Regions from separate parts of the Amycolatopsis roodepoortensis genome, predicted to be linked through region 3. Evidence: riboswitches for the same ligand, from Rfam matches in the RefSeq annotation. Region 3 holds a riboswitch; each other region holds the start of a gene.
The links. A riboswitch is a leader RNA that binds a small molecule or an ion and turns the genes downstream of it on or off. The one in region 3 is predicted to bind S-adenosylmethionine.

Region 1 (10,267 bases), 3.8 Mb from region 3:
GTGTCCCGATAGAACGCCGTCGACACGTCGAGGTCCTTCGGGTGGATCAGCACCCTGCTGCTCAGCACGTCCATGGCTCAATCCCTACCGGATGGGTTCAGGCCATCGCAATCGCGGTGATCCCCGCCAGCACCACCACCGACCCGGCCAGCCTGCGGACGGCGTTCGCCTCCCCCAGGACCAGCCAGGCGGCAAGGCCACCCAGGACGATGCTCAGCTCCCTCGCCGGTGCGACGAGGCTCACCGGAGCGATCTGGAGGGCGTAAAGCACCAGCAGGTAGGCGACCGGCGACAACACGCCGACGACGAGCACCTCACGCTTGTGTTCGCGCCAGAGCCACGAGACCTCTTCGCGGTCCTTCAGCGCGTACGGCGTCATGAGGACGCTCTGCACGATCGCGCCGGTTCCGAAGTAAACGATCGGCGGGACCCCGAGACCCGTGACCGAATGCGCGTCCCACAGGGTGTAAGCGGCGATCGTGAGACCGGTCAGCAGTCCGTAGATCAGGCCTTTGCGGCGGGCGACACGATCGGCGGCGTCGGCATGCGCCGGCGCCCGCCCGGTCCCGATCACCAGCACCCCGGCGACCACGAGGAACGCGCCCACCAGGCCGAGCACCCCCGGTCGCTCGCCGAGCAGGACGACGGCCGCGAGCACCGAGATCAGCGGTCCGGTACCGCGGGCGACGGGATAGACGACGGAGAGGTCGCCGACGGCGTAGCCCCGCTGGAGGACGACCCCGTAGGTGACGTGGAACACCGCGGTGACCACCGCGGCGAACAACCAGGTCCACTGTGGACGTTGCGGCTCCACGGCCAGCGAGACGACCATGACGGGGACGAGCAGGACAGCCGACAGGCTGTAGTAAGCCCAGACGAACCGGGCTCCACCACGACGGATCCGCTTGGCCGCGAGATTCCAGCCCGCGTGGATGACGGCGGCGATGACGACGAAGGACAGGGCGGTGGCGTTCACGACGGACCTTTCACGTTTTCCGCGCATGCGGAAAACACCGGTCCTCCAGGCTTTTGTCCCGTCAGATGAACGGCGGCGCTTCCGGCCCCGCCGATGGTGCCGCTCGGACCTGTCCCGTCTGCCCTGATTGTGTGTTTCCCGAGCGGGCAGGCGGCGGAACCCTAGGCACTACGCTCCGCACCGTACCTCAAGCCCTCGTCCCGAGGTGGCCGCGAGCCACCCCTGGACGGCTGTTAAGCTTGCCTTTCACCGTCGTGTGGCATTCCGTCATGGAGGAAACCCGCGCGCTCTCACGAGTACGCAGGGCCGGTCACAGCGCGACGGTGAAACCACCGAGAGATTCAAGAGGAGCGCCCCCGTGGCCAACATCAAGTCGCAGATCAAGCGCATCACCACCAACGAGAAGGCGCGTCAGCGCAACCAGGCGATCCGGTCCTCGGTGAAGACCGCGATCCGCAAGTTCCGTGAGGCCGCCGACGCCGGCGACAAGGCCAAGGCCCTGGAACTGCAGAAGGACGCGGCCAAGAAGCTGGACAAGGCCGTGACCAAGGGCGTTCTCCACGCCAACCAGGCCGCCAACAAGAAGTCCGCGCTGGCGAAGCGCGCGAACTCTCTCTGATCGGCTTTCGAAGGGCCCCGGCGACGCGAGTCGCCGGGGCCCTTCGCCGTGTTCAGCGGCTTGTACCGTGGGCGTCGACGACCTCCAGGACGGCACGCTCCAGCGCGTACTCCGGGTTGGCCGCGACTCCCTTGACCTCGGCGTTGAGCCGGGCGACCACCCGCATCGCGGTGGCGAGCCCGTCCTGGCCCCAGCCGCGGGCCTGTCCCTGCGCCTTGCGCACCTTCCACGGCGGCATGCCCAGCTCACCCGCCATCTGGTTCGGGTTGCCGCGACCGGCACCGGACACCCGCGCGATCGTCCGGACGGCGTCGGCGAGGGCGTCCGCGACCAGCACGTGCGGCACGCCCAGCTGCATCGCCCAGCGCAGCGACTCCAGCGCCGCCGCCTTGTCCCCGGCGACGGCCTTCTCCGCCACGGCGAACCCGTTCACGTCCGCGCGACCCCGGTGATAGCGCCGGACCGCCTGCTCGTCGACCGCTCCGCCGGCGTCCGCGACCAGCTGGGTCGCGGCCGACGACAGTTCACGCAGATCCGAACCGACCGCGTCGATCAACGCGAGCACGGCCGCACCGTCGATCTTCCCGCCGACCCGGCGGACCTCGTTGCGGACAAAGGATTCCCGCTCGGCGGGCTTGGTCAGTTTCGGGCACTCGACGACCTCCGCACCGGCCTTCTTCAAGGCGGTGGGGAGCCCCTTCGCGGCCTTGCTCCGGCCACCTCCGCTGTGCACGACGACGAGCACGATGCCGTCGGCGGGGGCCTTGACGTAGGCCATCACCCCGTCGGCGAGCTCCTGCGAGATGTCGTGCGCGGATTCGAGGACGATCACCCTCCCTTCGGCGAATAGAGAGGGGCTGACCATCTCCGCGAGTGCCGGGACTGTGAGGTCCGACACCCGGATCCGGGTGAGATCCGCCGTCGGATCGGCCGCTTTGGCCGCGTCCGAAGCGCTGCGGACCGCGCGTTCGATCAGCAGCTCTTCCTCACCGAGAACCAGGACCAGCGGCGATGGGGCGGAAGCTTGCGTCGTCACGGTGACGATCCTGCCACTCCTCCTCTCGTGTGCTTTGTCCGGTGATGTGTTGCGGGCACGGTGGCCCCACCTGAGCCTCATGTCGTACGGTGTTGGCGAGGCGACGCGATCACACGCGTGCCGACAATCGAATACCGCTCATCCAGAGGGGCAGAGGGAACGGCCCGATGAAGCCCCGGCAACCGGCGTCAGCCTGTCATTCCGCGATCGCGGGATAGCTGACGAACACGGTGCCAATTCCGGCCCGCCATGGCGGGGCAGATGAGGAAAGGAACCTCGCGATGACCGCAACCCTCGGCACGACCTCCACCACCAAGACCCCGGATCTCGGACCGGCCGTCGAACTGGTGTCGAAGGAAGAGGGACACCGGCAGCCGCTCGCCCCCGAATTCGTTTCCGCCGAGGACTTCTCGCCGCTCGAAGTCGCCTACGACTTCGGCCGCGTGCGCCGCGAGGACATCGAAGCCGGACCGAAGAACATCTGGCGCTACAAGAAACTCCTTCCCGTTCCCTCGAACGTCGAAGAGATCCCCAACACCGAACCCGGCGCCACCCGGCTCATCCAGGCCGACAGGCTCGCGAAAGCCTTGGGCGTCAAGAAGGTCTGGGTCAAGGACGACACCGGCAACCCCACTCACTCGTTCAAGGACCGCGTGGTCGCCGTTGCTCTGGCGGCCGCGCGCGAGTTCGGGTTCGACGTGCTCGCCTGTCCCTCGACCGGCAACCTGGCCAACGCCGTCGCCGCCGCGGCGGCCCGCGCCGGCTGGCGGTCGGTCGTGCTGATCCCGAAGACCCTGGAACGCGCCAAGATCCTCACCACCGCCGTGTACGACGGTGACCTGATCGCGGTCGACGGCAACTACGACGACGTGAACCGGCTCGCCACCCAGCTCGCCGCCGAGCAGGAGAGCTGGGCGTTCGTCAACGTGAACGTCCGGCCCTACTACTCGGAAGGCTCCAAGACGCTGGCCTTCGAGGTCGCCGAACAGCTCGGCTGGCGGCTTCCCTCCCAGATCGTGGTGCCGATCGCCTCCGGTTCCCAGCTCACCAAGGTGGACAAGGGTTTCCGCGAGTTCGGACAGCTCGGCCTCGTCGACGAGACGCCGTACAAGGTGTTCGGCGCGCAGGCCACCGGCTGCTCCCCCGTCTCGGCGGCCTTCCGTGCCGGGCACGACGTCGTCCAGCCGGTCAAGCCGGACACGATCGCCCGGTCGCTGGCGATCGGGAACCCGGCCGACGGCCCCTACGTCCTCGACGTGGTCAACCGCACCGGCGGTGCGATCGAAGACGTCACCGACGAAGAGGTCGTCGAGGGCATCCGGCTGCTCGCCCGCACCGAAGGCATCTTCACCGAGACCGCCGGCGGCGTCACCGTCGCGACGGCCAAGAAGCTCATCGAAACCGGCAAGCTCAACCCGGACGAGGAGATCGTCCTGCTGATCACCGGTGACGGGCTCAAGACCCTCGACGCCGTCGAGGACAAGATCGGCCCGAAGGCCACCGTCAGCGCCTCGGCCGACGCGGTCCGCGAGGCTCTGGGCATCTGAGTTCCCGACGGCCCGCCTCAAGAACGAGGCGGGCCGCGGGGCTCGCCCCGGCGCACCAGGGCGAGGCCTCGCGCGTCGGCGACGACAGCGGTGTCGCCGTCCGTGTCCGTCCTGGCGACCGACGCGCCGATGGCCACCAGATTGTCCAAAGTGGACTTGTTCGGATGTCCGTAGGTGTTTCCGGCGCCGACGCTCACCAACGCCGCCCGCGGCGCGACGGCGTTGAGGAAATCCGGTGCCGTGTAACGGCTTCCGTGGTGCGGGACCTTCAGGATCTCGGCACCCAGTTCGGCGCCCTCGGCCATCAGGTCGGTCTGCGCCGCGAGCTCGATGTCGCCCGTCAGCAGCACCCGGCCCGCCGGGGTCCCGGCGCGCAGGACGACCGAGCCGTTGTTGATCACCGTGCCGTCCTGTTCGCGGACCGATCGACTGGTGACGTACCGCGGCCCCAGTACGTCCAGTGACAGCCCCGGCCAGTCCAGCCGTTGCCCGATCTCCAGCTCCAGCAAGGGAATCCCGCGGCGCGCGGTCTCGTCCGCGACCTGCTGCCACGCCCAGGCGGGAGCCCGGCCGGGGCCGACGGCGACCGCCCCGACCGACCTGCCCTCGAAGACGGATTCGAGACCGCCGATGTGGTCGGCGTGCAGATGACTCAGCACGATCAACGGCACCCGGTCGACGCCGAGCCTGCTCAGGCATTCGTCGACCGGCCCCGGCTCCGGCCCGGTGTCGACCAGGACCGCCCGCCCTTGCTCACCTGTGGCGAGGGCGACGGCATCACCCTGCCCGACGTCGCAGGCGACGGCACTCCACGACGCCGGCGGCCATGCCGGAGCAAGCACTCGCACCGGCACGAAGACGAGCAGTCCGACGGCCAACGCGACCGCCAGGAGGATCCTGGCGTGCCGCAGCCGGATGGCGACGAGCAGGACGACGAGCAATCCGGCCGCCAGTAACCCGCCCCACCAGCCATCCGGCCAGTCCAGGACCGCTCCCGGCGCACGGGCGCCGTGGCGGGCCACGGTGATGAGCCAGCTCGCCTCGGGTTCGGTCAGGCGGACCAGCAGAGTTCCCGCCGACGGCCACCACGGGCCGACGACGGTGGCGAGCACGCCGAACACGGTGGCCGGGGCGACCACCGGCGCGGCGAGCACGTTGGTCACCACCGAGACGAGACTGACCGATCCCGCCATACCCGCGATGACCGGCGTCGTCACCACGAACGCGGCCAGCGGGATGGTCAGCCCCTCGGCGTAGCCTGCCGGAACACCGCGTCCGACCAGCCAATCCGCCCACCTCGGCGCCAGCAGTACCAGCCCGGCCGTGGCCAATACCGAAAGCGCGAACCCGAAGTCGGCGGCCATCGCGGGGTCGGCCACGACGAGCCCCGCCACCGCGAACGCCAGCGCGGGCAGCGCCGAACCCCGGCGCCCCAGTGCCAGCGCCAGCAGCCCGACCGCCCCCATCACCCCGGCGCGAAGCACGCTGGGCGCGGGCCCGGCGAGGACCACGAACCCGGCGAGCCCCGCGGCGGCCGCGGCGGCGGAAGTCCGCGGCCCGACCCGGAGCACCCTCAGCAGGAGGAGGATCGAGCCGCAGACGATCGCCACGTTCCCACCGCTCACGGCCATCAGGTGGGACATGCCGGAGTCCGTGAACTCGCGTTCGACCCTCGGGGACAGTGTGCTCGTGTCCCCCACGACCAGCCCGGGCACGAGACCGGCCTGCTCCTCCGGGAGGACGGCGCACAGCTCCCGGAGCCCGGCGCGCAGCGATTCCGCGGCTCGCTGCCACCAAGGCTCCGGCCCGAGGGCCGACGGCGGGCCTCGCACCGAGAGGACCGCGACCGTCAGTTCGGCCCCCTTCGACGGCGCGAGCCGCCCCGAGGCGGTGACCTGCTGCCCGGGCAACAGGCCGGTCCACCCCTCGGCGGGAGCCAGCAGGAGGATCCGGCCGGCCGAATCCACCACCCGATCACCCGTCACCGCGGTGTCCACCGTCGCGGCGATGACCACCAGGCGGGTGCCTGCCCGGCGATCGGCGTATCCGGCACCGCGGACCGGACGTGGCCGCTCGGTGACCACCACCCTCGTGGTGACGTCACTCCCCCGTGCGGCGGCAGCACGGAGGTCGTCATGCTCGGCGGCCCGGATCCGTAGCGCCACCGGACCGGCGGTGAGCACGCCGAGGACGGCCAGGGCACCCAGGCCCGCCACCCACCGGGACGCCGTCCGGCGGGCGCGGACACCGGCGGCGATCGCGAGCACCACGGCGGCCGCACCGCAGAGCATCGTGATCCACCAGCCGCCCAACAACCCGGAAAGAGTGCCGAGCCAGGCAGTCATCGCGGCCGGTATCAGCCGCACGTCCTGCCCTCGCCACGACGCGGTGTCCACTTCGGACGGATCGGCGGACGGGTTCATCCGACGGACACCAATTCCCGGACCTTCTTGAACTTGCTTTCGCCGATCCCTTCTATGTCACGGAGTTGCTCGACGCTGGTGAACCCGCCGTGCCCGGACCGCCAGTCGACGATGCGTTTCGCCATCACTTCGCCGACCCCGGGCAGGGTGTCGAGTTGCTCGGCCGTGGCCGAATTCAGGTCGAGCTTCCCCGGCGGTGCCGCCGTTCCCGCCGCGGCGGGAACGGGGACGCCGACGGCCACCTGCTCGCCGTCGGTGAGCCGCCGGGCCAGATTCACTCCGGTCAGATCCGTTCCGGGCTGTGCCCCACCGGCCGCCGTGAGGGCATCGGCGACCCGTGCGCCCGGAGGGACCGTGACCAGGCCGGGTTTGAGGACCCGGCCGACGACGCTGATCACCAGAGGCGCCTTGCCCGCCGCGGCGGGGACGTCTCCGGCGGCCTTCGCCGACGGCAGGGGCGGCGGGGTCTCCGCCCCCGGCCGGTGTCCGAACAAGGCGATCGCGCCGGTCACGATCACGGCCACCGCGATCAGCACGGCCGCCACGACGAACCACCGCCGGTTCACCGGGATCCCGTCCGCCGTGAACCGGGCGGGCACCCAGCGGCGGGCGAGCCTGCCCGCGGGCGGGCCCTGGGTGGGCGACGACAGCTGCGCTGCCAGCCACGCCAGCCTGGCGTTGACGGAGGGTCCCGATGGACGGGCGGTTTGGTCGAACACGTGAACGACGCTACGGAGCGGGAGTGGCGGGCGGCAGTGGTGAATCCCGAGGCTGTGGACAAGTGGGGTGTTGTGGACAACCCGGCCGCGGCCGCGCCCTGTTCACCGGTTTCCGTCGGGGAGGCGTGGGAGGCTTGCCGGTTTTCTAACCGGCTCGCTGGATCACGACACCGAGCACACCGGGGCCGGTGTGGGCCCCGATGACGGCGCCGATCTCCGAGACCACGCACCCGTCCGGGCAGTTGATGGATTCCTCGAGCCGGTTGGCCAGTTCGACGGCGCGCTCGGGGGAAGCCAGGTGGTGGACGGCGATGTCGGCGAGCCCGCCTTCGGCCGCTTTCACGGCGAGTTCGACCAGGCGCGCCACCGCGCGATTCATCGTCCGCACCTTCTCCAACGGCTGGATCCGCCCTTCGGACATGTGGAGCACGGGTTTCACCGCGAGCGCCGTGCCGAGCAGGGCGGCCGCCGGGCCGATCCGCCCGCCGCGGCGCAGGTATTCGAGGGTTTCGACGGCGAACAAGGTCTCCGAGCGGCTCACCGCGTCGACCGCGGCGGCCTCCACCTCGGCGGGTTCCGCCCCGTCAGCGGCGGCGCTCGCCGCGCGCAGGGCGGCGAAGCCGAGTCCCATCGCGGTGCTGCGCGAATCGACCACGCGCACCTTGTCCGGCCCGACCTCCTGGGCCGCGAGCACCGCGGCCTCCCAGGTGCCGGACAACTCCCGGGACAGATGCACCGACACGACGGCGTCCGCACCCTCGGCCAGCGCGGCCCGGAACTCCTTGACGAATTCGGCGGGCGTCGGCCGGGACGTCGTCACGAGTCTGCGTTTGCCGAGCGCCTCGGCCAGGGCGGCGGGGCCCATTTCGAGGCCGTCGAGGAAAACGACGCCGTCCACGAGGACGTGCAGCGGGACCACCCGGATCCCGTTCCGTTCGGCGAAGCCTTCCGGCAGGTGGGCGGTGGAATCCGTGACTACGGCGACCGACACGGCAGTCAGCCTACGTTGCCGCGGGGCGGAGCACCGGGGCCATCAGGCGGGCCATTTCCGCGCCGACGGCGGCATGTCCCTCCCACCCCCAGTGCATTCCGTCCGGATTGCCCCGCCCGCTCAGCACGTGGTCGCCGACGACGGCTTCGAGATCCAGCAGCGGGACGTCCGCGCGACGGCCCCAGTCGGCGAGGGCGGCGGCGGCACCGGCGCGGGCGGTGTGGACGCGGCCGTACGAGTCGGATCGATGCACGGAGGGCAGCATGCCGAAGATCGGCAGCTCCGGTCGCAGCGTGCGCAAAGCCCCCACTGCGGTGTCGAGATACTGGACGGTGAGCTTCGACGGCAGGACCACCGGGCGCCCCCGGAGGGCGATCGCGAGCCGCGGTTGAGCGGTCAGATACGCCTTGCGCACCACGCGCCGCAGCGGGTCGGGCCGCAGATAGCGGAGACCGGTGCGCAGGTAGGTGGGCAGCGGCGAGGGCAGGGTGTCCATGCTGCCGACGGCCAGCACGACGGCGTCGACGTGATGCAGATCGGCCCAGACCCGCGGATCACCGATCAACGACCACCAGGCGTCGCGGGCGGTCCAGCCGAACCCGGCGACGAGGTCCGCGGCGCCACCGAGCGCTTCGGCGGCGATGTTGGGCCACAGACGCGCGTCGTCGGCGGCGTGCGGGCCGTCCGGGCCGTGGAAGCTGAGGGAATCGCCGAACACCAGCAGGCGCGGGGCCATGGTCAGCCGGTGATGCCCGCGTTGTAGGCGGCCAGCCGCCAGTTGCCGTCCCGCCTGGTCAGTTCGACCCAGTGACAGTTCGCGATCCCGCCCAGCGAAGGCCAGGACGGGACCGGCAGGCCGAGCAGTTTCGCGGTCAGCGCGATGATCAGGCCGCCGTGCGTGGCCAGCAGTACCGCGTCGCCGGCGTCGGAATTGGGCCGGTCCAGGTCCGCGACGACCTCCATCGCGCGTTCGGCGACGTCGACCCGCGACTCGCCGCCGGGCGGTGCCCAGGTCGCGTCGACGCGCCAGCGCGCGCGTTCCCCTGGGTACGCCTCGTCGACCTGCTGGCCGGTGAAGCCCTGCCATTCACCCAGATGGGTTTCCCGGAGGCGCTTGTCGATCCGCAGCGGGACGCCGATGGCCTCGGTGAGCACGGTGGCCGTGTCGGTGGCGCGGCGCAGATCCGAGGCGATCACCAGATCCGGCGAGAACCGGGCGAGCGCGGGCACGGCGAACCTGGCCTGGTTCCAGCCGACCGGTGTCAACGCGGAGTCCAGATGCCCCTGCATCCGGCCTGCCGCGTTGTAGTCGGTCTCGCCGTGGCGCCAGAGCACCAGCCGCCGCGGGCTCACGAGGCGCCTTGCGCGTCGGCGGGGTCCTCCTCGGCGGGTGTCTCCAGACCGGCGACCTCGATCCGCGGGCAGTCCTTCCAGAGCCGCTCGAGACCGTAGAAGGAGCGTTCCTCCTGGTGCTGGACGTGGATGACGACGTCGACGTAGTCCAGCAGGACCCAGCGGCCCTCACGGGCACCTTCACGGCGGACGGGCTTGTGCCCGCCGAGCCGGAGCTGCTCCTCGACGTTGTCGACGATGGCGCCGACCTGGCGCTCGTTGGGCGCGGACGCGATGACGAAGGCGTCGGTGATGACCAGCTGGTCGGACACGTCCAGCACGACCACGTCGCTCGCCTTCTTGTCCGCCGCCGCATGGGCGGCCGCTACGGCCAGCTCTCGTGCCTCGGACGTGGCTGTCACAGTTCTCCTCAAACAGATGGCTTTACTCGCGGGTTCGCCCGACGAGGGTACCCGGTCAGGCACCCCGGTCTTTCCGATAGAGGTCCTTTTTGGCGATGTAGCGCACCACACCGTCGGGGACGAGGTACCAGACGGGCTCCCCGCCTTCGACGCGTTCGCGGCACGCGGTGGACGAGATCGCCATCGCGGTCACCTCGACCAG
Region 2 (10,267 bases), 1.6 Mb from region 3:
CGCCAGCGTGCCGCCGGGCGCCTCCGCGGGCGGGACCGGCTCGACCTGGCACCGCTCCTCTGGCACGGTCGAGAACCACTGCGGGGCGACGGCTTCGGCGCGGGTGATGGCGTCACGCGCGGCGTCGAGCAGTTCGTCGCCGTCCCGCCAGCGCAGGGCCGGGTCGGTGCGCAGCCGCTCGAAGATCTCCTCGAGATCCTTGGTGCCGAAGATCTTCTCGCCGAGTTCGCGGTACTCGCCGGCCAATTTCGCGATCATGTCGAGGCCGGTGTCGTGCAGCTCCCGCGCGGTGCGCTCGGTGGAGGTGTGCGCGCGGATCAGCGCGGCGTACTTCTCCTGCCCGCCGGGGAGCGCGCAGAGACCCGGCTCGGTTTCGGGCTTCGCCACGGGACGCAGCTCGTCGGCGAGGAAGTCGCGGTACCGCCGGTAGGCGGGCCGGACGACCTCAGCCAGCAGCCGGTCGCGTTCGGTTTCGTAACCCTCCACGGAGACGGACGCGGTGAGCGCCAGCGGATCCCCCGCCTCGTCACCGAGATAGCGCTCCACGTAAGCGATCCCGCCTTCGACGAGGAAACCGGGCGGGACCAGCCCGTCGGCCGCCGCCGCGCGCTGGCGCACGATCAGGGCGTCCAGATAGGCGCCCATGCCTTCCAGCCGCTTCAGGTAGCCGCGGACCTTTTCCTCGTCGTTCAGCGACAGGACGGCGAGTTCGTTGAGCATGAACAGCGCGGGCGACGCCAGCCCGTCACTGACCGAGAACTCGGCGGCGCGCGAATCGACGACGTCGACCATCGCCCTCGCCTGCTGGATCACGACCTCGCGGGTGACCGCCTCGGCCGGGGAAAGGCCTTCGGTGTCCAGGGCTTCGGCGCGCTCGGCGATGGCGACCGCCGACGCGCGCTGCGCGGCCGCGGCCTCCGCGCTCGGATCGGGCAACGCGCCTTCGTCACCGGGAAGCCCGAGCAGGGAACGCCACAGCGGAAGTTCCTCGAACTTGAGCTCCATCAGCTCGTCGGCCAGACCGTTCGGGGTGTCGCCGTGGCCGGCGACCCAGTCGCGGACCACGCCGTCCAGCACCGACAGCGGCAGCGAACCGCCGCCGAGCACGACGTCGTGGAAGGCCTTGATGTCGAACCGGCTGCCCAGCTTCAGTTCGGCCTCGGCACGGATGCGCTGGATCTCCAGCCGTCCCACCATGTACGAGAGCGCCTGCCCGGGGAAGGCGATGTACCGGTCCACTTCGGACTCGATCTCCACCGGCGCCATCGGCGTGTTCTCGGCGAGGAAGTCGATGGCCTGACGGCGGCTCCAGCCCAGCGCGTGCAGTCCGGTGTCGACCACCAGCCGTCCGGCGCGCATCGAATCCATGGTCAGCATGCCGAGCTTCGCGACGTCGTCGGAGTACAGGCCCATCTCGTCGGCGAGCCGCTCGGTGTACAGGCCCCAGCCCTCGGCGTACGCGGTGAAGTCGCCGATGCGGCGCAGCAGCGGGAGCTCGGTGAGGCCCTGGGCGAGGCTCAGCTGGAAGTGGTGGCCGGGGATGGCCTCGTGGAACGCCGTCGCCTCCGCCGCATGCCGGAACCGCTCCTCCGCCTTGTGGGTGTTGGCGAAGTAGATGCCGGGCCGGGAGCCGTCGACCGCGGGCCACATGTAGTAGGCGGCGGGTGCGCCGGGCGCGGATTCGGCGGGAACCGGCTCGACCGTCCACGGCTGCGGCGGGATCCGGCCGAACCACTTCGGCGCCTCGGCCTCGGCCCTGGTGATGGCCGCGCGGGCGGAGTCGAGCATCTCGTCGGCGCCGGACCAGCGCAGGGCCGGGTCGGAGCGGAGCTTGGTGAAGATCTCCTGGAGATCGCTGGTGCCGAAGACCCGCGAGCCGTACTCGCGGTACTCGGCGGCGAGGCCCGCGATCACGTCGAGCCCGGTCTGGTGCAGCTCGCGCGGGGTGCGGTCGGTCGTCGTGTGCATCTCGGCGAGCAGGGCGTAGATGCGCTCGCCGTCGGGCAGCCAGCAGACGCCGGGCTTGTCCTCGGGGCGGCCGTGCGGCGCGATCTCCTTCGCGAGCACCTCGCGGTACTCCGCGATCGCGGGCCGGACGACGTCGCGCAGCAGCTCGGCGCGGCGGGTCTCGAAGTCCTCGTCGGGCGCGGGCTGGCGCAGCAGCGGATCGGCCGACGGCTCGGCGAGGTGCCGGTCGAGGTACGCGACGGCGGCGTCCACGAGGTACGCGACCGGGACCAGCCCGCGGGCGACGCCGTCCCGGTGCCGCTGCGCGGCCTGCCGCAGGTACTCCGGGATCGCGGCGATCCGCCCGAGGTGCGCCTCGGCCTGCGCGCCCGTCCCGACCGACATCATCGGCAGCACGGTGAGCACCTCGGCGGCGGGCGAGATGAACAGGTCACTGACGGTGAACTCGACGAATCGCGAGTCCAGCAGGGCGATCCTGGCCCGGGCCATCGCGATCAGGACGTCACGGGTGGTCTTCTCCTCCGCGCTCAAACCGTCGGTGGCGAGTGCCTCGGCCCGCTCGGCGAACCCGGCCAGCCGCGCGCGGAAGGCGTCCCCCGCGGCCTCGCTGAGATCGCCGAGACCGGTCGATTCCGGACGGAAGCCCTGCAAGGCGGGCATGACCGGCTCGGCGTCGAAGAGGGCTTCGACGAACTCGTCGGCGAGGGCGGAGACTTCGCTCATGTTTTCTTTCCCCAGAGGTCGATGGAGGCGGTGTCCCCGACCCTAATGGAGACCGCGTACTACCGAAGCCGGGTTTTGCCGCGCTCGGGCGGCCTCTCCCCGCGGCGCCGAGGGCGAGACGGTAGCGTTCCCGGACGTGGCCGTGACCGATCCCGTGGACATCCGCCTGCTCGCCGCCCTCGCGGACCTGGGCAAGGCGGCCGTACACGAACTCGCGGCCAAGGTCGGGATGGACCCGCGCGAGGTCGCGTACCGCCTGGTCGCCCTGTCCGGCAGCGGGTTGCCGCTGCTCGTGGGCGTGGAGAGCGACCCGAACGGGCTTCGGGCCGCCATCGCGAGCGCGCCGCCTTCGTGGGCCCAGCAGCCCCAGCAACCTCCGCAGCCTCGTCCGCCGGGGCATTCGGGCCCGCACAACGTCCAGGGCACCCCCTCCGGGCCGTACAACGTCCAGGGGACGCCGTCGGGCGCGTACAACGTGCACGGCACGCCTTCGGGCCGCTACCCCGGCCCGCCGTCGGCCCCGGTGCGCCAGCCGATGGCGCCGCCTCCACGGCCGCCCGCCCCGCCGCAGCAGCAGTTCGCGCCGCCTCCCATGGCGCCCCCCGACCCGGTGATGAGCACCTGGGGCGTCCCGCAGACCGCGTCCTGGGCGCGCGGCGACGAGCAGCAGGTCACGCCGCAGGCCGCCCCGGAGGGCAAGAAGGGCCGGACCGGCGACGTGATGGAGACCCAGGGCCTGGAGGGCGAGCAGCTCACCGTCCAGCTGCTCGAGGTCCAGGACCCGGCGGACTACCTGTTCAGCGCCGCGGGCTACTCGCTGGAGGCCGGGGAACGGTCGGTCGTGGTGCACACCGAGATCACCAACCGCGGGAACATCCCGTTCGTGTCGCTTCCGGACAACTACCTCGAACTGCTCACCGCGGACGGCAAGCCGATCGCGAAGGCGCCGGTCTCGCTGACCTCGCGGCCGCCGCACAAGATCGGCGTCCGGCCCGGGGAGACCCTGGGCGGGCACACCGTCTACGTGCTGCCGGACTCGACTCGCGTGGTCGCCGTGCGCTGGTCGCCGCGGCCCGAGCCGGACGAGCGCACGCTGACCTGGTCGATCGAGGACTGACGCGCCTAGTTCTCGTCCTGCAGGATCCTCAGCGCGTTGGCCAGGTCGTCCGGGTACTCCGACTCGAACTCGACCCAGCGCCCGTCGGACGGGTGGGCGAAGCCGAGCGTCTTCGCGTGCAGCCACTGCCGCGAGAGGCCGAGTTTGCGCGCCAGCACCGGGTCGGCGCCGTAGGTCAGGTCACCGACGCACGGATGCTTGAGCGCCGAGAAGTGCACCCGGATCTGATGCGTGCGGCCGGTCTCCAGCTTGATCTGGGCCAGCGACGCGGCGCGGAAGGCCTCGACGACCTCGTAGTGCGTGACGCTGGGCCGCCCGCCCTGGACGACGGCGAACTTGTAGTCGTGCCGGGGGTGCCGGTCGATCGGCGCGTCGATGGTGCCGCGCGTCGGGTCGGGGTGGCCCTGGACGATGGCGTGGTAGCCCTTGTCGACGGTGCGTTCCTTGAACGCCCGCTTCAGCACGGTGTACGCGTGCTCGCTCTTCGCCACGACCATCACGCCGGTGGTGCCGGCGTCCAGCCGGTGCACGACGCCCTGACGCTCGGCGGCGCCCGAAGTCGCGATGCGCAGCCCGGCGGCGGCGAGCCCGCCGACGACGGTCGGCCCGGTCCAGCCGGGGCTCGGGTGCACGGCGACGCCGACCGGCTTCGAGATCACCACGATGTCGTCGTCGTCATGCAGGATCTTCATGCCTTCGACGGGTTCCGCGACGACCTCGACGGCCGACGCGGGATCGGGCAGCGTCACTTCGAGCAGTCCGCCGGCGGTCAGCCGGTCCGATTTCCCGGCGGGCCTGCCGTCGAGGAAGATCTCGCCGGATTCGGCCAGCTCCGCCACGACGGTGCGGGAAAGCCCCAGCAGTTTCGCCAGCCCCGCGTCGACGCGCATACCGTCGAGCCCGTCGGGAACGGGCAACATCCGCGCGCTCATTCGCTCGCCGCTTTCTTCTTGTCCTTGGTGGATGTTCCGTCGTAGTCCTTGCCCAGCAAGGAAAGGATCACGATGAGCACGCCGCCGACGCAGATCGCGGAGTCGGCGACGTTGAAGATCGCCCAGCCCTGCCCGTTCGGCGCGAACGCGGAGATCATGTCGACCACGTGCCCCTGCAGCGGCCCGGGCGCACGGAAGATCCGGTCGGTCAGGTTGCCGAGCGCGCCCGCCAGCACCAGGCCGAGGCCGATCGCCCAGCCGGTCGAGCGCAGCCGCCGGGCCAGCCAGACGATGGCGATCACGACGGCGATCGCGACGAGCGCGAGCACCCAGGTCAGCCCGGTGGCCATCGAGAAAGCGGCGCCGGGGTTGCGCACCAGCTGGAAGTACACGAGCCCGCCGAGGAACTCGACCGGCTGCTTGCCCTCCAGCGTGGACACGGCGATCTGCTTCGTGAGGAGGTCGATCCCCCACAGCACCGCGGCGACGGCGAACACCAGGGCGACGCGCTTCTTGGGCAGCGGGGGCGACGGTGGCGCCGTTTCGGGCTCAGTACTCACCGCCCCATTGTCCACTGAGCGTGTTCAGGACTCCCCGGCGGCCGTCTTCGGCCTGCTCAGCAGCGCCGCGAACGCCCCGGCGAGCACGACCAGCGACGAAAGCACGAGCGCGAGCTGTCCTTGGGCGAGCACGACCGCGCAGAGCACGAACGCCGCGGCCACGACGAGCACCAGCACACTGCGCTCCAGCCACGCGAGCCCCGCCAGGCCGAGTGTCAGCAGGATCGCGCTCCGGGTGTCGCCGTCGAGATCGAATTCCCAGTAGCCGACCAGATCCGCCAGCACGATGGCCACCAGTCCGCCGAGCGCGATCGCGGCGACCTTCCACCAGCGCAGGGTCTTCGTCCGGAAGGCGTAGAACAGCACCGTGCCGAGGTAGACCGCGAGGACGGCGAACAGCCAGCCGTCGGTCCGGCCGGCGGCGATGTCGAACGACGCGTCCAGCGCGGCCACGTTCGCGCGGCTCATCTCGACCCCGTACAAGCCCACGTACCCGAACGAATGTCGTTCACCGGCGGGCGCGTAGGCGAACCAGCCCCCGGACCACATTCCGCCGAAAGCCACCACCAGCAGCTGGGCGAAACCCAGCAACGCCAGCGGAAACCAGTAACGCGGTCGCTCGTTCCCCATACAGGGTGAGGGTAGTGGGTCAGGCGCAGAACGGAGGAAGCTCCCGCGGATCGTTCTCCGGCACCCAGCGGCCCTCCGGCTTCTCGTACTGCCAGCGCGCGCCGCGGGCGACGATCTGGCGCAGCGCCAGGACGATCCGGTCCACGTGCTCGGTGGTGCTGCCGAGGCCGAGGCTGACCCGCACGGCCTGCTGCCCCGTCGAACCGGCCACGGCGATCAGCCGCTTCGTCGCCACGTGCGCGCAGAACGCGCCGTCCCGCACGCCGATTCCGTACTCCGCCGAAAGGACCGCGGCGAGCCAGCCCGGGTCGAAGCCGTCGACGACGAAGCTGAGCGTGCCGACCCGGTCGACCGGCGCGTCGAACAGCCGCAGTTCGGCGAATCCGGGGATGGCGGCGAGGCCGCGGCGCAGACGCGCCAGCAGTTCCTCCTCGTGGGCGACGATCCCGTCCCAGTTCGCGGCCAGGGTCTCGCAGGCGACGCCGAGCGCGTAGACGCCGACGGTGTTGGGGGAACCTGCTTCGTGCCGCTCGGGACCGGAGTTCCAGACGACGCCGAGGTTTTCGGAGTCACGGTTGACGAGCTTCGTCGCGCCACCGCCGGCGAGGTACGGCTGGGCCGCGCACAGCCAGTCGGCGCGGCCGATCAGCGCGCCGGCACCGAAAGGCGCGTACAGCTTGTGGCCCGACAGCGCGACGTAGTCGACGTCCAGTTCGCGCACCGAGATCTTCCGGTGCGGCGCGAGCTGCGCCGCGTCGAGCGCGATCCGGGCGCCGTGTCGCCGCGCGACGGCCGCGATCTCCTTGACCGGCAACAGTTCCCCGGTCACGTTGGACGCGCCGGTGAGCACCACCAGCCGCGGTCCCTGCGGGCAGTCCGCGAGCGCTTCGTCCACAGCGGACACCGCGGCGAGCCGGGTCCGCGGGGTTTCGATCCGGCGGACGTTCGGTCCCTTCCACGGCAGCAGCGCGGCGTGGTGCTCGGTGTCGAACACGATGACCGACGTGTGCTTCGGCAGGCTGCGCGCGAGAAGGTTGAAGGAATCGGTGGTGTTGCGGGTGAACACGACGGTGTCGGTCGATCGCGCGTCGACGAAGTCGCGCAGGATTCCGCGCGTGCGCTCGTAAAGCTTGGTCGAAACCTGCGAAGCGAACCCGGCGCCGCGGTGCACGCTGGCGTACCAGGGCAGGAATTCGTCGACCGCGGCACGCACCTTGTCCAGACACGGGGCGCTCGCCGCGTGATCGAGGTTGGCGTAGCCGATGTCGCCGCCGGTGACCAGCGGAACCCGCAGATCGGCGCACGCGACCGCCGGGATCTGGTGCGTGGCAACGACTTCAGCGGGGCCGTTCGTGCGTTCGAGAGCGAGGGTCATCGTCATCCTCCGGGCCAGGGGACCCGGCGAGGATCCCGCGCTTGCCCGCCGCACCACGCGACGAGCCAGGTCCTCACCCGGGGCACCCCACCGCGGAAGGAGGGTTGCCGGTCAGCTAGCCGGGGCTTGACGCTGACACTCGTGACCTACGGACGAAGTTAGCGGATGGGCGGGCGATCGAGCCAGCCCTCGTCCGCATCTTGAGACGCCGCTCACGTGTTCCGCAAGCGGGAAGAACCGCTGCCCGGCGCCGCGCCGCGCCGGGCAACGGCAGGTCAGGCCCGGAATCGGCCGGGCAGCGGGACGGTCGAGCGGGAGGAGACCTCGGTCGCGGTGCCGGAGTACTGATCGGTGCCCGCGGTGAACTGCCAGCCGCCGAAGGTCTTGCCGTCGATGGCTTCGCCGTAGGCCTCGGCGACCTTGGTCGAGACCTCGTCGTAGGACAGGCCGTTCCAGTTGCCCGCGCCGACCCCGAAGTCGCGCGAGTCGCCGCCCTGCGCGGCGGCCGTCGGCAGGGTCCACAGGGTGAAGTGCACGTGCGCGCCGGTGCTGCTGCCACCGCAGGGCAGCGCGTTGCCGGTCCGGCCGAGAGCGTCGCCCGGGGCGACCTTCTGGCCGTCGGTGACCGAAATGCCCTCCAGGTGGTAGTACCCGGTCCGCCAGCCGCCGTCGTGGTCGACGGTCACCCAGTCGCCGCCGGAGCAGTGCTGGATCCGGACCGTGCCCGCCAGCGGGGCGCGAACGGTCTTGTCGCCCGGGCTGAAGTCGATGGCGTTCTTCACTCCGGACGTGCCGTTGTCCGAGTGGATCCCCGCCGAGTAGACCGACTGGCCAGTGTCGAAGGGCAGCCCGAAGGCAGGAAAAGCGCCGGCCGCAGTAGCCGTCGGGGCGGCTAGAACCACTCCGACGAGTGCCAAAGTGGCCCCCAGGCCAGCGAACCGCACAGGAAGCTTCGTCACCTTGCGTACTCCTTACCCCGTGACACTCACCCATTCGATGGAGTCGATTGCGGGGAAAGTAATCCAAAAGGAGTACAAATGGGAAGAAGTTTCTGAGATCAACCGACGAACAGCTGGTGCCGGTTCGTGACCTACTGGCCGGATTCGCCCTTCCACCTGGCGAGGCGGCCCGCGCGGTCGACGGCCCGCAGGCGTCGTTCGGCCGCGTCACGGGCTTCGGCGGTGGTCACGACGAGTAACTGGTCGCGCTCCTGGAGCCGAGTGTTCTTGTTCGGAGTGAAGCCGGAGCCGTCGCGGACGAGCAGGCTGATCGTCGCCCCCACCGGCAGGCGCAGCTCGGCCAGGTACACGCCGTGCATCTTCGATCCGGTGTTGATCCGGACCTGCAGGAGTTCGGCGCCCATCTCGTCGAGCGGCGCGGAGTCGACGTCGATCTCGTGCGCCTCGGCGTGCTGGGCCAGCCCGAGGATTCTCGCGAGCGGGGTCAGCGTGGCCCCTTGGAGCAGCGTCAGCACGATGACCAGCACGAATACCGCGTCGACCAGTTCCTGCGCGCCCGGCACCCCGGACGACAGCGGGATCAGCGCGAGCACGATCGGGACCGCCCCGCGCAGCCCGGCCCAGGACAGGAACACCTGTTCTCGCCAGGGGATCTTGAACGGCAGTGCCGACAGCAGCACCGACAGGGGGCGGGCGAGCAGCAGCACGACCGCGCCCGCGACCAGGCCCTGGATGAGGCTTTCGAAGATCCTGCTCGGCGAGGCGAACAGGCCGAGCAACACGAACAGGCCGATCTGCGCGAGCCAGCCGAGCCCTTCGGCGAAGGACAGCGTGTCCGACCGGTGCGGCAGCTTCGAGTTGCCCAGCACCAGGGCCGCGACGTAGGTGGCGAGCAGGCCCGACGCGTGGGCGAGCTGCCCGCTCGAATACGCCACGACGCAGACCGCGACCGTGGCCAGCGGGTACAGACCGGTGGCGGGAAGCGCCGCCCGGCGCAGCGCGAACGCCCCGCCCCAGCCGAAGGCCAGGCCGATCACCAGCCCGGCGGCGAGTTCGTAGACCACCAGCAGCGGCAGCGACCAGTCGATGGTCGTCCCCTCGGCGAGGACGACGACGGCGATGTAGGCCGGGGCGTCGTTGATCCCCGACTCGATCTCCAGCGCGCCGACGAGCCGCTTGCCGATCCCCGCGGATCTCAGCACCGAGAAGACCGCGGCGGCGTCGGTCGAGGCCAGTACCGCGCCCCACAGCAACGCCATCCGCCAGTCCAGGCCCAGTAACCAGTGCAGGGCGGCGCCGGTGACCGCGATGCTCACCACCACGGCCACTGTGGACAGTGCGATTCCGATGCCCAGCGAGGGTTTCACGGCCGACCAGCGGGTGGTGAGACCACCTTCGGACAGGATCATCACCAGCGCGGCGAGGCCGAGCGACTGGGTGAGCTCGGGGTTGTCGTACTGGATGCCGAACCCGGCTTCGCCGAGCAGGACCCCCATCCCCAGGTACAGCAGCAGCGAGGGAAGGCCGACCCGGATCGACACCCGGACGGCGATCACGGCGACGAGCAGCACGGCGCCGCCGGTGCCGAGGATGAGCGGGAGTTGCTCCATGTCGCCTCCCGTTCCGGTCGCCGTGAGGGCTCCAGAATAGTGAGGCGGTGATCGTCACACGTTCGTGTACCGGTCGGAAAGCGCGCGGACAACCTGTGTTACAGACTGTCCACTAGGGACTGCGCAGGGCCACCAGGTCGACACCGAGTGCCGCGAACGGCTTTTCCGCCGCGGGCAGGACCTTCACCGCGCGGTTGCCCTCACGGGACAACCAGCCGGCGCTCACACCGTGAGACAGTAACGCCGCTGGCACCCGGCCCGCCAAATGATCACGCCGGACCGTCCAATCCAGACAGTCGCGCAGCATCGGGCGGCGGCCGTCGTCGATCTCCACCCCGAGCGCGCCGAGCACCTCCCGCCCGCGACCGGTCAGCGTCAGGCCGCCGGCGTCGT
Region 3 (10,267 bases):
GACGAATTCGTTCGCCGGACCAACTTCGAGTTGGCGAACGAATGGGGCAACCTCGTCAACCGGTCCATCTCGATGGCCCACAAGAACGTCGGGGCCATTCCTCGTCCCGACGCCCCCACGGCCGCCGACGAGGAGCTCAAGGAGCTCTCCCGTAAGGCGTTCGACACCGCCGGCGCCCACTTGCAGCGGTCACGGTTCAAGGCCGCCGCGAGCGAGGCCATGCGCGTGGTCACCGCCGCGAACCGGTACCTGTCGGACCAGGAGCCCTGGAAGCTCAAGGACGACCCCGCCCGGCGCGACAGCGTTCTCCACACGGCTCTGCAGGTCGTCTCGGACGCCAACACGCTGCTGACCCCCTTCCTGCCCCACTCGGCGCAGAAGGTGCACGAGGCGCTCGGTGGCACCGGCGTCTGGGCGGCCCAGCCCGAGCTTCAGGAAGTCGAGGACCTCGACATCCCTGGCCGGATCAACCCCATCCTCACCGGGGATTACAAGGCCGAGCAGGCGCGCTGGAAGTCCGTGCCGATCGAGGTCGGCAAGCCGCTGGAGAAGCCGACCCCGCTGTTCGCCAAGCTGGACCCGGAACTCGGCGAGACCGGTCCCGAATGGGCCCCGATCTCGAAGTGATCAGCTGATGGGTGCGGAGAAGAAGGAACTGCCGCCGATCCCGGACAGGTTGCCGGTTTCGGTGGTGGACGCGCATACCCACCTCGACGCGTGCGGCGCGGTCACCGCGGCTGATGTGACAGCCATGGTCGACCGCGCCGAACGCGCCGGTGTCTCCCGGGTCATCACCGTCGCGGACGATCTCGCAGCCGCTCGCTGGGCCGCGCAAGCGTCCACTTGGGACCCGCGGGTCTGGGCCGCCGTCGCGATCCATCCCACGCGTACCAAGGATTTCGGCGAGCCCGAGAAATCCGAAGTGGAGCGTCTCGCCAACGAGTCCAGAGTGGTCGCGGTCGGCGAGACCGGCCTCGACTACTACTGGGACTACTCGCCCCACGACGCGCAGCAGGACGCCTTCCGGTGGCATATCGATCTCGCCAAGCGGATCGGCAAACCGCTGATGATCCACGATCGAGACGCCCACGACGACGTCCTCCGGATCCTGGAGGAAGAGGGCGCGCCCGAGCAGGTCGTCTTCCACTGTTTCTCCGGAGACGAGCACATCGCGCGCCGGTGCGTCGACGCGGGATACGTGCTTTCGTTCGCCGGCACGGTCAGCTTCCGTAACGCTCGCGGGCTCCACGAGGCGGCACGGATCGTCCCCGCGGACCAGTACCTCGTCGAAACGGACGCTCCGTTCCTGACCCCGCATCCGTTCCGCGGACGTCCGAACGAGCCCTACTGTGCCGCCTACACGGTTCGGCACCTCGCCTCGCTCAGGGGCGAGGCCGTACACGAGGTGGCCGAATCGGTGCGAACGACCGCCGAGCGGGTCTTCGGATTGCCGACAGTCACCACCGGTTGAACGGATTGCGACATTAGTGATCAGCAATGGTCCACTCTGATGAGTGACCAACGTCACGACACTCCGGGCGGTGTTTGCGCAACCCGGCGAGGTTCGTTACTGTCCCGTGATCGTGCCGGTCGGGACCCGCTCAAGCGGTTTCCGGCTGTTACGCCCACAGTCACGTCAGTGCACGTCGGGGAAGCGGAACCAGGAGAGGTACGGCCTGGAACCGTGACGATGGCGCTGGCTGCGGGTGTCGGACTTCTAGAGGTGTGCCGAAGCGCGCATCGAGACGAAGGACGTAGTGGAGTGGTTGTCGAGCTCCTCGACGTCTTGGGAAAGGGAACGACCCAGTGACTGGTAGCAGTAGGCAGGATGGCTCGCGCCTCGGCGCAGAGACGAACACCTTAGCTTCCGCCGGTTCGGTTGCCGTGCTCGACCGCGACACGCAGTACGGCGAGCTGGACTACTCCGACGATCCGCGCATCACCCACCAGGACGTCCTGGCCGCGCTCGGCCCCGACGCCGACATGCTGATGGCCGAGATCGACGTCGACGTCGACGAGCTGATCCGCCTCATCAGCGCCGAGACCACCATGCTCCCGCCGATCGTCATCCCGGACGAGCTGGCCGAGGACCGCACCGCGGGCGCGCCGATGAAGGCCGCGACCAAGGACGAGGTCATCGCGAACTCGACCCGGGTCTGGAAGAAGCGTTTCCTCAAGGGAACCGTCATGGCGGTGCTGCTCACCCTCGGTGGTGGCGGCGCGGCCGCGATGGCGATGAACAAGAGCGTCACGCTCGACGTCGACGGCAAGCAGCAGACCGTCCACAGCTTCGGCGACACCGTCGGTGAGGTCCTCGAAGACGCCGGCCTCTCCGTCGGCGCGCACGACTCGCTCTCGCCCTCGCCTCAGGCCGAGGTGGGCGACGGCGGCGTCATCAAGCTGGAGCGCGGTCGCAAGCTGAACCTGATCGTCGACGGCGCGCCGCAGCAGGAATCCTGGGTCCGCGCGACCAACCTCGGCGAAGCGCTGAACCAGCTCGGTCGCGCCGACCTCGCCAAGGCCGGCACCTGGACTTCGCTCCCGCAGAACGGCGAGCTGCCCCTCGAAGGCGCCACCGTCGAGGTCAAGACCCTCAAGAACGTCACGGTCTACGACGGCGCGAACGAACCGCGCAAGGTCCAGACCAACTCCGTCACCACCAAGGAATTCCTCGGTGAGCTCCGGATGACCCTCGGCCCGGACGACGAGGCCGTCGGCGGTCTCGACGTGAAGCTGGTCGACGGCGCCGAGGTCCACATCAGCCGGACCGGCGTCACCATGGTCAAGCAGAACGAGGAAATCGCGCCGCCCGAGCAGAAGGTCGACGACCCGAACCTCGAAAAGGGCAAGACCAAGGTCGAGGACCCGGGCACCCCGGGCCAGAAGACCGTGACCTACAAGGTCACCAAGCGCAACGGCAAAGAGGTCGGCCGCGAGAAGGTCTCGGAAGAGGTCATCACCGAGGCCAAGCCCAAGATCGTCAAGGTCGGTACCAAGAAGCCCGCCGACCCGGTCATCGGGGACGCCGGCGCCTGGGACCGCATCGCGCAGTGCGAGTCGACCGGGAACTGGTCCGCCAACACCGGCAACGGCTACTACGGTGGCCTGCAGTTCAACAAGAGCACCTGGGACGCCTACGGCGGCGACCAGTACGCCGCGTACCCGCACCAGGCCAGCAAGGCCCAGCAGATCGCTGTCGCCGAGAAGGTCCGCGAGGACCGTGGCGGCTACGGCGCTTGGCCGCACTGTGGCAAGAAGGCCTGACGCCAGATCATTCCCCTTTCCTGAAGGTCACCGTGTGGGTTCGCCCGCGAGGTGGCCTTCAGGCCGTTAGGGGCTTGGGTGGCTGAGCCGGGTTCCCGGCCCTCGGTCTGGAGAATCTCGCCCACCAGCGCGCGGTCCGTATGTGGGCCACGTTCCTGGCCGGTTGTCGAAGCCCTCCTCCGCCGCGGGGCGGGCTTTGGGGGCTCTGAGGCGGCGTCTGGACGGGCTGGGGACGGTTGGCGGGCTCCGTGGCCGGCTCGGCAGCCTGAGACTGCTCGCTGACCCGTTCCGAGCTCTGCCGGGGCACGGGGATGTCCGGGTCGCTTTCCGCGAGCTCGACGATCTCCGCGAACGCGTCGCCGCGACGCTCTGCCGGCGAACGGTCGTCGGCTTCCTTGTCAGGGGCCGGATAGGCCCGCGGCACCAGGAGCGCGTTCAGGCGGGCGCCCGTCTCGGCATCGAGGTCGCCGCGCATGTCCCAGCGGCCGGTTCGTTTCTGGCGCAACCAGAACTCGCTCCGCCGCCTTTGCGGAGCGGGGTCGTCTTTGGGTTTTCCATCCGGGTCGTGTTCTGCGAGCAGCTCCGTGCCCGCGACCGTGACGTCGCGCGGTCTCGCGACGCCGGCGAGTTCGACCAAGCCCTTCTCGGCCTCGAGCCGTGCGCTCGCCGTGACGTGCTCGGGCAGCTTCTTCATGACCGTGACGATCCGGTCGATACTGGCCTCGGCCAACGCGCCGGTGGTGGCCGAGGTGCCGGTCAGGGGCGCGACGGGGTCGATCGACGTGCCGTCGCGCGCCCGTCTCGAATTGAGCGCCAGCGCTCTGCCGGTCACTCTTTGAGCCTCTGCTCGAGGCACCCGGGCCACATGTTCGTAGAAGACGGCGATCGAGTTGTATCCGTAGAGGTCCCGGACACCACGTGACTCGATCTCGGCCAGGATCTGGCCGACCTCGGCGACAAGACGTCGCCCTTCGCGTAGCCGAGTCCGCAACTCGTCGAGAAGCAGTTCGGCGTCGCCTTCCGGCAGGTTGAGCGGGAAGGCCTTGGGAATGTTTGTGCTGGTCATCCCTCGATTGTCGAGGCAGATTCGAACGAATGCACGGTATCGATCGGGTGGATGATCATCACGCTCCGGCTGCGCCGAACTGCGCCGATCACCCTTGAGTGGGATACGTGTCGCTTGGGAAAAGCCATCCGGATGGTGGGGTCGGATCAGGCCGGCCCCATGCCTGAGCGATGCCTCCGGTCCCACTCCTCGCGGAGCACCCCGTAGACGACGGCGTCATGGACGCCGCCGGACCAGCGCCGGGCGCGCCGGAACCGGCCTTCTTCGACGAACCCGAGCCGCCGCCCGACGGCGATCATCCCCGGGTTCCCCGAGAACGTGGCGAAGTCCAGGCGGAGCGTGTCGGTGCGGGAGAACAAGTAGGTCGTCCACATGCGCAAGGCCTCGGTGCCGAACCCGCCGCCCCAAAACCGTTCGTCGTAGATGACCAGCCCCATCCGCCGCCAGTCGGTCTCCCTGCTTTCCCAATACCAACTGACCCGGCCGATCAATCTTCCGTCGCTCAGGTCGCATACGGCGAGGCTGGTGCGGGGATCGGGCGGCTCGGCCTTGATCGTGGTGAGTTCGCGCGCCGTGGATTCGACGGCGGCCGTGGTCGGGGTGCCGAAATAGGGTCCGTTCGTTTCGTGCCAGGGCCGCGCGGGATCGAGTAGGTCGAGGAGCGGCCCGAGGTCGGAAGGGCGCCAGTCGCGCAGCCGGACTTTTTCACCATCGAGTACGACGTCGTCCACCGGCCAATCGTGGCTTACCGGGCCTGGTTACGATCGTCGGGTGACTGAACTGCTCGGTCCTGCGGAAATCAGGGCGCTCGCGGCCGAGCTGGACGTACGTCCGACCAAGAAGCTCGGCCAGAACTTCGTGCACGATCCCAACACGGTGCGCCGCATCGTCGACCTCTCGGGGATCGGCGAAGGGGACGTCGTCCTGGAGGTCGGGCCGGGCCTCGGCTCGCTGACACTCGGACTGCTCGCGACCGGCGCCGAGGTCGTCGCGGTCGAAATCGATCCCGTGCTGGCGGGACGGCTGCCGAGCACCGTGGCCGAGCGAGGCGGGGCCGAAAGGCTGACGGTCGTCGGCGCGGACGCGTTGCGGATCACCGCGGACGATCTGCCCGCACGACCGACGGCGCTCGTCGCGAACCTGCCGTACAACGTCGCCGTTCCCGTCGTGCTCCACCTGCTCGCCGAACTGCCGTCGCTGACCAGTGGTCTCGTAATGGTCCAGACCGAGGTCGCGGACAGGATGGCGGCGGGTCCGGGAAGCCGGACTTACGGCGTGCCCAGCGTCAAGCTCGCCTGGTACGGGAAGACGCGCAAGGTCGCCGCGGTGCCCCGGGCGGTGTTCTGGCCTGTTCCGAACGTCGACTCCGCCTTGGTCGCCTTCGAACGGGGCGACGTGGTGTCGTCCGTGGAACGGGAGCGGCTGTTCGCGGTCGTCGATGCCGCCTTCTCGCAACGGCGGAAGACCTTGCGGGCCGCGTTGGCGTCTTGGGCCGGTTCCGCCGAACGCGCGGGGGAACTGCTCGAAAAGGCGGGTATCGACCCGAAAACCCGCGGGGAGCAGCTGGACGTCCATCAGTTCGCCCGGATCGCCGCGGCTGCCGGCTGACCACCTGGCGCAGGTGTGACCGGGGCCGCGCGACTGCGTGGTTCCTCCTCTCGATCCGGCGCGGGCGAACCTTGTCTTAGCAGGCAGCGCGCCTGCCGCAGGCCGGGTACGCCAGCCGGCGTCCCATGATATGGGCAGCCAATCCTGTATGATGGACGCGACCAGACGTGTGATCTGCGCCTACGCGCTTGCTTTCATCCAGTGGGATCGGTTTTACTCAGTGAGCCATCCCGAGCGACTGAGAGACCTGGCTCGCCGAAGTCGCAGCAACCACCCTCCACAGGGCAGGTGCTACAGCCAGGACCGATGGAGGCTGTGCCTAATGAACAGGGTCACCCACCCGCTCCTGCTGACCAGGCGACGTGTCGTCGATGAAGGTCGCCGCACGGTAAGTGCGTGTCGACGCTCCACCGTTACTGCCTGAGTTCTTTCCCTTACCTCTGAATCCGTCCGTTTCCCGGACGGTCACTCGGTGACGGTTGGCGCGCTCGAAAGAAGCAGCGCCCCATTTGCATGGAGCCTTTCGTGATCACTGTCGAAAACCTGTCCAAGTCCTTTCCCCTCAACGGAAATCCCGTCGTCGCACTGCGCGATGTGAGCGTGGACATCCAAGCTGGCTCGCTGTTCGGAGTCGTCGGTCCGGCGGGCTCCGGCAAATCGACCCTCGCTCGTTGCATCGGTCTCCAGGAGCGTCCCGACCGCGGCGTCGTCCGTCTCGACGGCCTCAACACCGGGACCCTCGACGGACGCCGTCTCCGCGAAATCCGGCGCCAGGTCGGAGTCGTGAGCACCAAGCCGGAGCTGCTCGCCGAGCGCACCATCGCCGGCAACATCGCTTCGCCGCTCGAACAGCTCGGCCTCGACGGCCCGCAGCGCCGTAACCGGGTCGGCAACCTGCTCGATCTGGTCGGGCTCACCCCCCGTGCCGGGCAGCGACCGGGCGACCTGTCCGAGGGCCAGCTGCGCCGGGTGGCCATCGCCAAGGCGCTGGCCGCCGGACCGTCCGTGCTCTTGGCCGACGACCCGACGGCGGGCGTGCAGCCCGAGGAGTCCGGCGCGGTCCTGACCGTGCTCGACCGTGCGCGCGCCGAACTCGGCGTCACGGTGCTGCTCACCACGCCCGACGCGGGTGTGGTCCGCCGTGTCTGCGACGACGTCGCGGTGCTGGAGGCCGGCGCGGTCATCGAACGCGGAACCGTGCTCGACCTGATCTCCGACCCGAACAGCCGGACCGCGCAGGCGCTGCTTCCCGCGATCGAAACCGGGCGGGCGCAGGCCTCGAAGTACGACCGCGCGGTGGACGTCGTGCTCGTCGGCTTCGCCTCGGTCGGTGCGCTGCTGCCGGAGGCCGCCGGTCGCTTCGACGTCGAGCTCGCCACCATCGGGGGCGGCCTGACCCGGATCGGAGACACTCCGGTCGGCCGGTTCCGCCTCGGGGTGCGCGGTGAGCGCGCGGACGCCGCGCTCGCCTGGATCGCCGAACGTGGCGGCCACGTGACCCACCCGGTCCGCGGACCGCAGGGTGTCGCCGCCTGATTTCTCTCCGAACGGGCCGCTCAGGACGAACTGCGTCCGGGGCGGCCCGTTCGCGTCTGCCCCCTCCGTTCTCTTTCTCCTGGTGGCAGCGCAAGTGGAGCGGCCACGTAGGCTTGAGGCGTGCTCGCCGTCGTACCGCCCCCAGTAACCGTCAGGGTTCCCGCCAAGGTCAACCTGCACCTGTCGGTCGGTGACGTACGCCCGGACGGTTACCACGAGCTGGTGACCGTGTTCCAGGCGCTTTCCCTGACCGACGAGGTGACCGTCGCGGTCACCGAAGACCCCGGCGTCGAGGTCTACGGCGAAGGTGAAGGTTCCGTGCCGACAGGAGCCAATAACCTCGCCTGGAAAGCGGCGCAGGCGCTGGCGGCCCATGTCGGCAAGGCGGATGGCGAGTCCAAGGTCAGAGTGGTGCTGCGCAAGGGCATCCCGGTCGCGGGCGGGATGGCCGGTGGCAGTGCCGACGCGGCCGCGACCCTGGTGGGGCTCGCGTCGCTTTGGAAGCTCGACATTTCCCGGGACGAGCTGGCGGGTATCGCCGCGAAGCTCGGCAGCGATGTTCCTTTCGCGCTTTACGGCGGGACAGCGCTGGGCACCGGCCGGGGCGAGCAGCTGGTGCCCGTCTTGTCGAGGCACACCTTCCACTGGGTCTTGGCGTTCGACCAGCGTGGGCTTTCGACTCCGAGGGTGTTCGGCGAGCTGGACAAGTTGCGTGAAGAGGGCAGCCCGCCGCGGATCGGCTCACACACCCCGGTGGTGGAGGCGCTGGCCTCCGGCGACCCGCGGCAGTTGGCGCTGCTTCTCGGCAATGACCTGCAGGCGGCCGCTGTCTCACTGCGTCCGGGGCTGCGCCGCACATTGCGGGCGGGAGTCAACGCGGGTGCGCTCGCCGGCACCGTGTCCGGGTCCGGGCCGACCTGCGCCTTTCTGTGCGCGGACGCCCAGTCGGCCGTCGAGGTCGCCGCGGAACTGTCCGGCGCCGGTGTCTGTCGCACGGTGCGTGTCGCGCACGGGCCGGTCCCCGGAGCCCGGCTGGTCGGCGGAGACGACGCGCCGCGGCCGTCGCCGCCTCGGGTGCACGCATAAGGGTGTCCGAAATGGACATCGACCAATTCGTTGTGGTGCGAGCTTTTTGGAAAGGATCGGCTGAGGCATGGCCAACTTGGTCAACCTGGAGTCGGTGAGCAAGTCCTTCGGGGTGCGCCCGCTGCTCGACGGTGTTTCGCTCGGTGTGGCGGAGGGGCAGCGTATCGGTGTCGTCGGTCTCAACGGGGGCGGGAAGACGACGCTGCTGGAGGTCCTCGCGGGGATCAGCGAGCCGGACACGGGACGTGTCAGTCAGGTCCGGGGCCTGCGGATGGCCGTGGTCACCCAGCGGACCGAACTTCCCGACGGCAGCACGGTCGGAGATGTCGTGCTGGAACGCTACGGCGCGGAGCACGAGTGGGCCGCTGACGCGCGTGTCCGGTCCATTATGGATGGTCTGGGTATCACCGCTCTCGGCATCGACAAGGAGACGGCGAACCTGTCGGGTGGCGAACGCCGCCGGGTGGCGCTGGCCGCCGCCCTCACCGGTGAACTGGACCTCGTGGTCCTCGACGAGCCGACCAACCATCTCGACGTCGAAGGTGTGCGCTGGCTCGCGGATCACCTGCTCAACCGCAAGATCGCGGTCGTGGTCGTCACGCACGACCGGTGGTTCCTCGACACGGTCGCGAGTCTGACCTGGGAGGTCACGAACGGTCGCGTCGAGCAGTACGAAGGTGGTTACGCGGACTGGATCTTCGCGCGCGCCGAGCGGGCGAGGCTGGCGGCGACGGCGGAAGAGAAGCGGCAGAACCTCGCTCGTAAAGAGCTCGCGTGGCTGCGCCGCGGCCCGCAGGCCAGGACCTCGAAGCCGCGCTACCGCGTCGAGGCGGCGGAGGCGCTGATCTCCGACGTGCCGGAGCCGCGTGATTCGGTCGAGCTGCAGGCGTTCGCCCGCCGTCGGCTGGGTAAGACCGTGCTGGAGATCGAGGACGCTACGTTGACCGTCGGCGACCGCACCCTGCTCGATCGCGTCACCTGGCGGATCGGGCCCGGGGATCGGATCGGCCTGGTCGGCGTGAACGGGTCGGGCAAGACGACGCTCCTCAAGTTGCTCGGTGGTGACAGGGAGCCCGAGACGGGGCGGCGCATCCAGGGCAAGACGGTCAGCCTCGCGCACCTCCGGCAGGAGCTCGACGATCTGCCGGGCGATCTGCGCGTGCTGCAGGCGATCGAAGAGGTCTCCGGACGTGTCGTGTTCGGCAAGCAGGAGCTCACCGCTTCCCAGCTGGCCGAAAAGCTGGGTTTCCCCGCCGCGAGGCAGTGGACGCCGGTCGAGGACCTTTCCGGTGGCGAACGCCGCCGCCTCCAGCTGTGCCGGCTCCTCATGGCCGAGCCCAACGTGCTGCTGCTCGACGAACCGACCAACGATCTCGACATCGACACCTTGCAGCAGCTCGAAGATCTGCTGGATTCCTGGCCGGGCAGCCTCGTCGTCGTTTCGCACGACCGATACCTGGTGGAACGCGTCTGCGACACGATCGTGGCCTTGTTCGGGGACGGGCAGGTGACCCACCTGCCGGGCGGGATCGAGGAGTACCTGAACCGGCGCGCCAAGAGCCTCGAGAAAGCCGGCGGTGACCGGAAGGCGGGCAACGCGCAGGCCTCCGCGCCCAAGAAGAGCGCCGCGGAACAGCGGGCGGCTCAGAAGGAGCTGTCCCGTCTGGAGCGCAAGCTCGACCAGCTGCACACGAAGGAAGAGAAGCT

Region 1: another riboswitch for S-adenosylmethionine. It lies ahead of thrC (threonine synthase); the one in region 3 lies ahead of NQK81_RS30955 (methionine ABC transporter ATP-binding protein).
Region 2: another riboswitch for S-adenosylmethionine. It lies ahead of NQK81_RS38750 (aminotransferase class V-fold PLP-dependent enzyme); the one in region 3 lies ahead of NQK81_RS30955 (methionine ABC transporter ATP-binding protein).

The regions. Positions count from the first base shown of each region.
Region 1 is NZ_CP102415.1:2,658,314-2,668,580, forward strand. It holds gene NQK81_RS12410 (VOC family protein) at 1-74, opposite strand, end outside; gene NQK81_RS12415 (EamA family transporter) at 98-1,003, opposite strand; gene rpsT (30S ribosomal protein S20) at 1,335-1,595, shown strand; gene holA (DNA polymerase III subunit delta) at 1,648-2,631, opposite strand; SAM riboswitch class I at 2,767-2,899, shown strand; gene thrC (threonine synthase) at 2,913-4,178, shown strand; gene NQK81_RS12435 (ComEC/Rec2 family competence protein) at 4,196-6,601, opposite strand; gene NQK81_RS12440 (ComEA family DNA-binding protein) at 6,598-7,320, opposite strand; gene NQK81_RS12445 (DegV family protein) at 7,466-8,311, opposite strand; gene octT (diglucosylglycerate octanoyltransferase) at 8,322-9,047, opposite strand; gene NQK81_RS12455 (histidine phosphatase family protein) at 9,050-9,664, opposite strand; gene rsfS (ribosome silencing factor) at 9,661-10,065, opposite strand; gene nadD (nicotinate-nucleotide adenylyltransferase) at 10,121-10,267, opposite strand, start outside.
Region 2 is NZ_CP102415.1:8,038,361-8,048,627, reverse strand. It holds gene NQK81_RS38775 (DUF885 domain-containing protein) at 1-2,691, opposite strand, end outside; gene NQK81_RS38770 (Lrp/AsnC family transcriptional regulator) at 2,828-3,808, shown strand; gene NQK81_RS38765 (RluA family pseudouridine synthase) at 3,814-4,740, opposite strand; gene lspA (signal peptidase II) at 4,737-5,300, opposite strand; gene NQK81_RS38755 (hypothetical protein) at 5,325-5,930, opposite strand; gene NQK81_RS38750 (aminotransferase class V-fold PLP-dependent enzyme) at 5,950-7,305, opposite strand; SAM riboswitch class IV at 7,338-7,452, opposite strand; gene NQK81_RS38745 (M23 family metallopeptidase) at 7,581-8,264, opposite strand; gene NQK81_RS38740 (potassium/proton antiporter) at 8,396-9,874, opposite strand; gene NQK81_RS38735 (ArsR/SmtB family transcription factor) at 9,987-10,267, opposite strand, start outside.
Region 3 is NZ_CP102415.1:6,454,835-6,465,101, forward strand. It holds gene metG (methionine--tRNA ligase) at 1-627, shown strand, start outside; gene NQK81_RS30930 (TatD family hydrolase) at 635-1,471, shown strand; gene NQK81_RS30935 (resuscitation-promoting factor) at 1,885-3,264, shown strand; gene NQK81_RS30940 (DUF222 domain-containing protein) at 3,323-4,330, opposite strand; gene NQK81_RS30945 (GNAT family N-acetyltransferase) at 4,477-5,061, opposite strand; gene rsmA (16S rRNA (adenine(1518)-N(6)/adenine(1519)-N(6))-dimethyltransferase RsmA) at 5,102-5,938, shown strand; SAM riboswitch class I at 6,161-6,251, shown strand; gene NQK81_RS30955 (methionine ABC transporter ATP-binding protein) at 6,464-7,474, shown strand; gene NQK81_RS30960 (4-(cytidine 5'-diphospho)-2-C-methyl-D-erythritol kinase) at 7,595-8,560, shown strand; gene NQK81_RS30965 (ABC-F family ATP-binding cassette domain-containing protein) at 8,628-10,267, shown strand, end outside.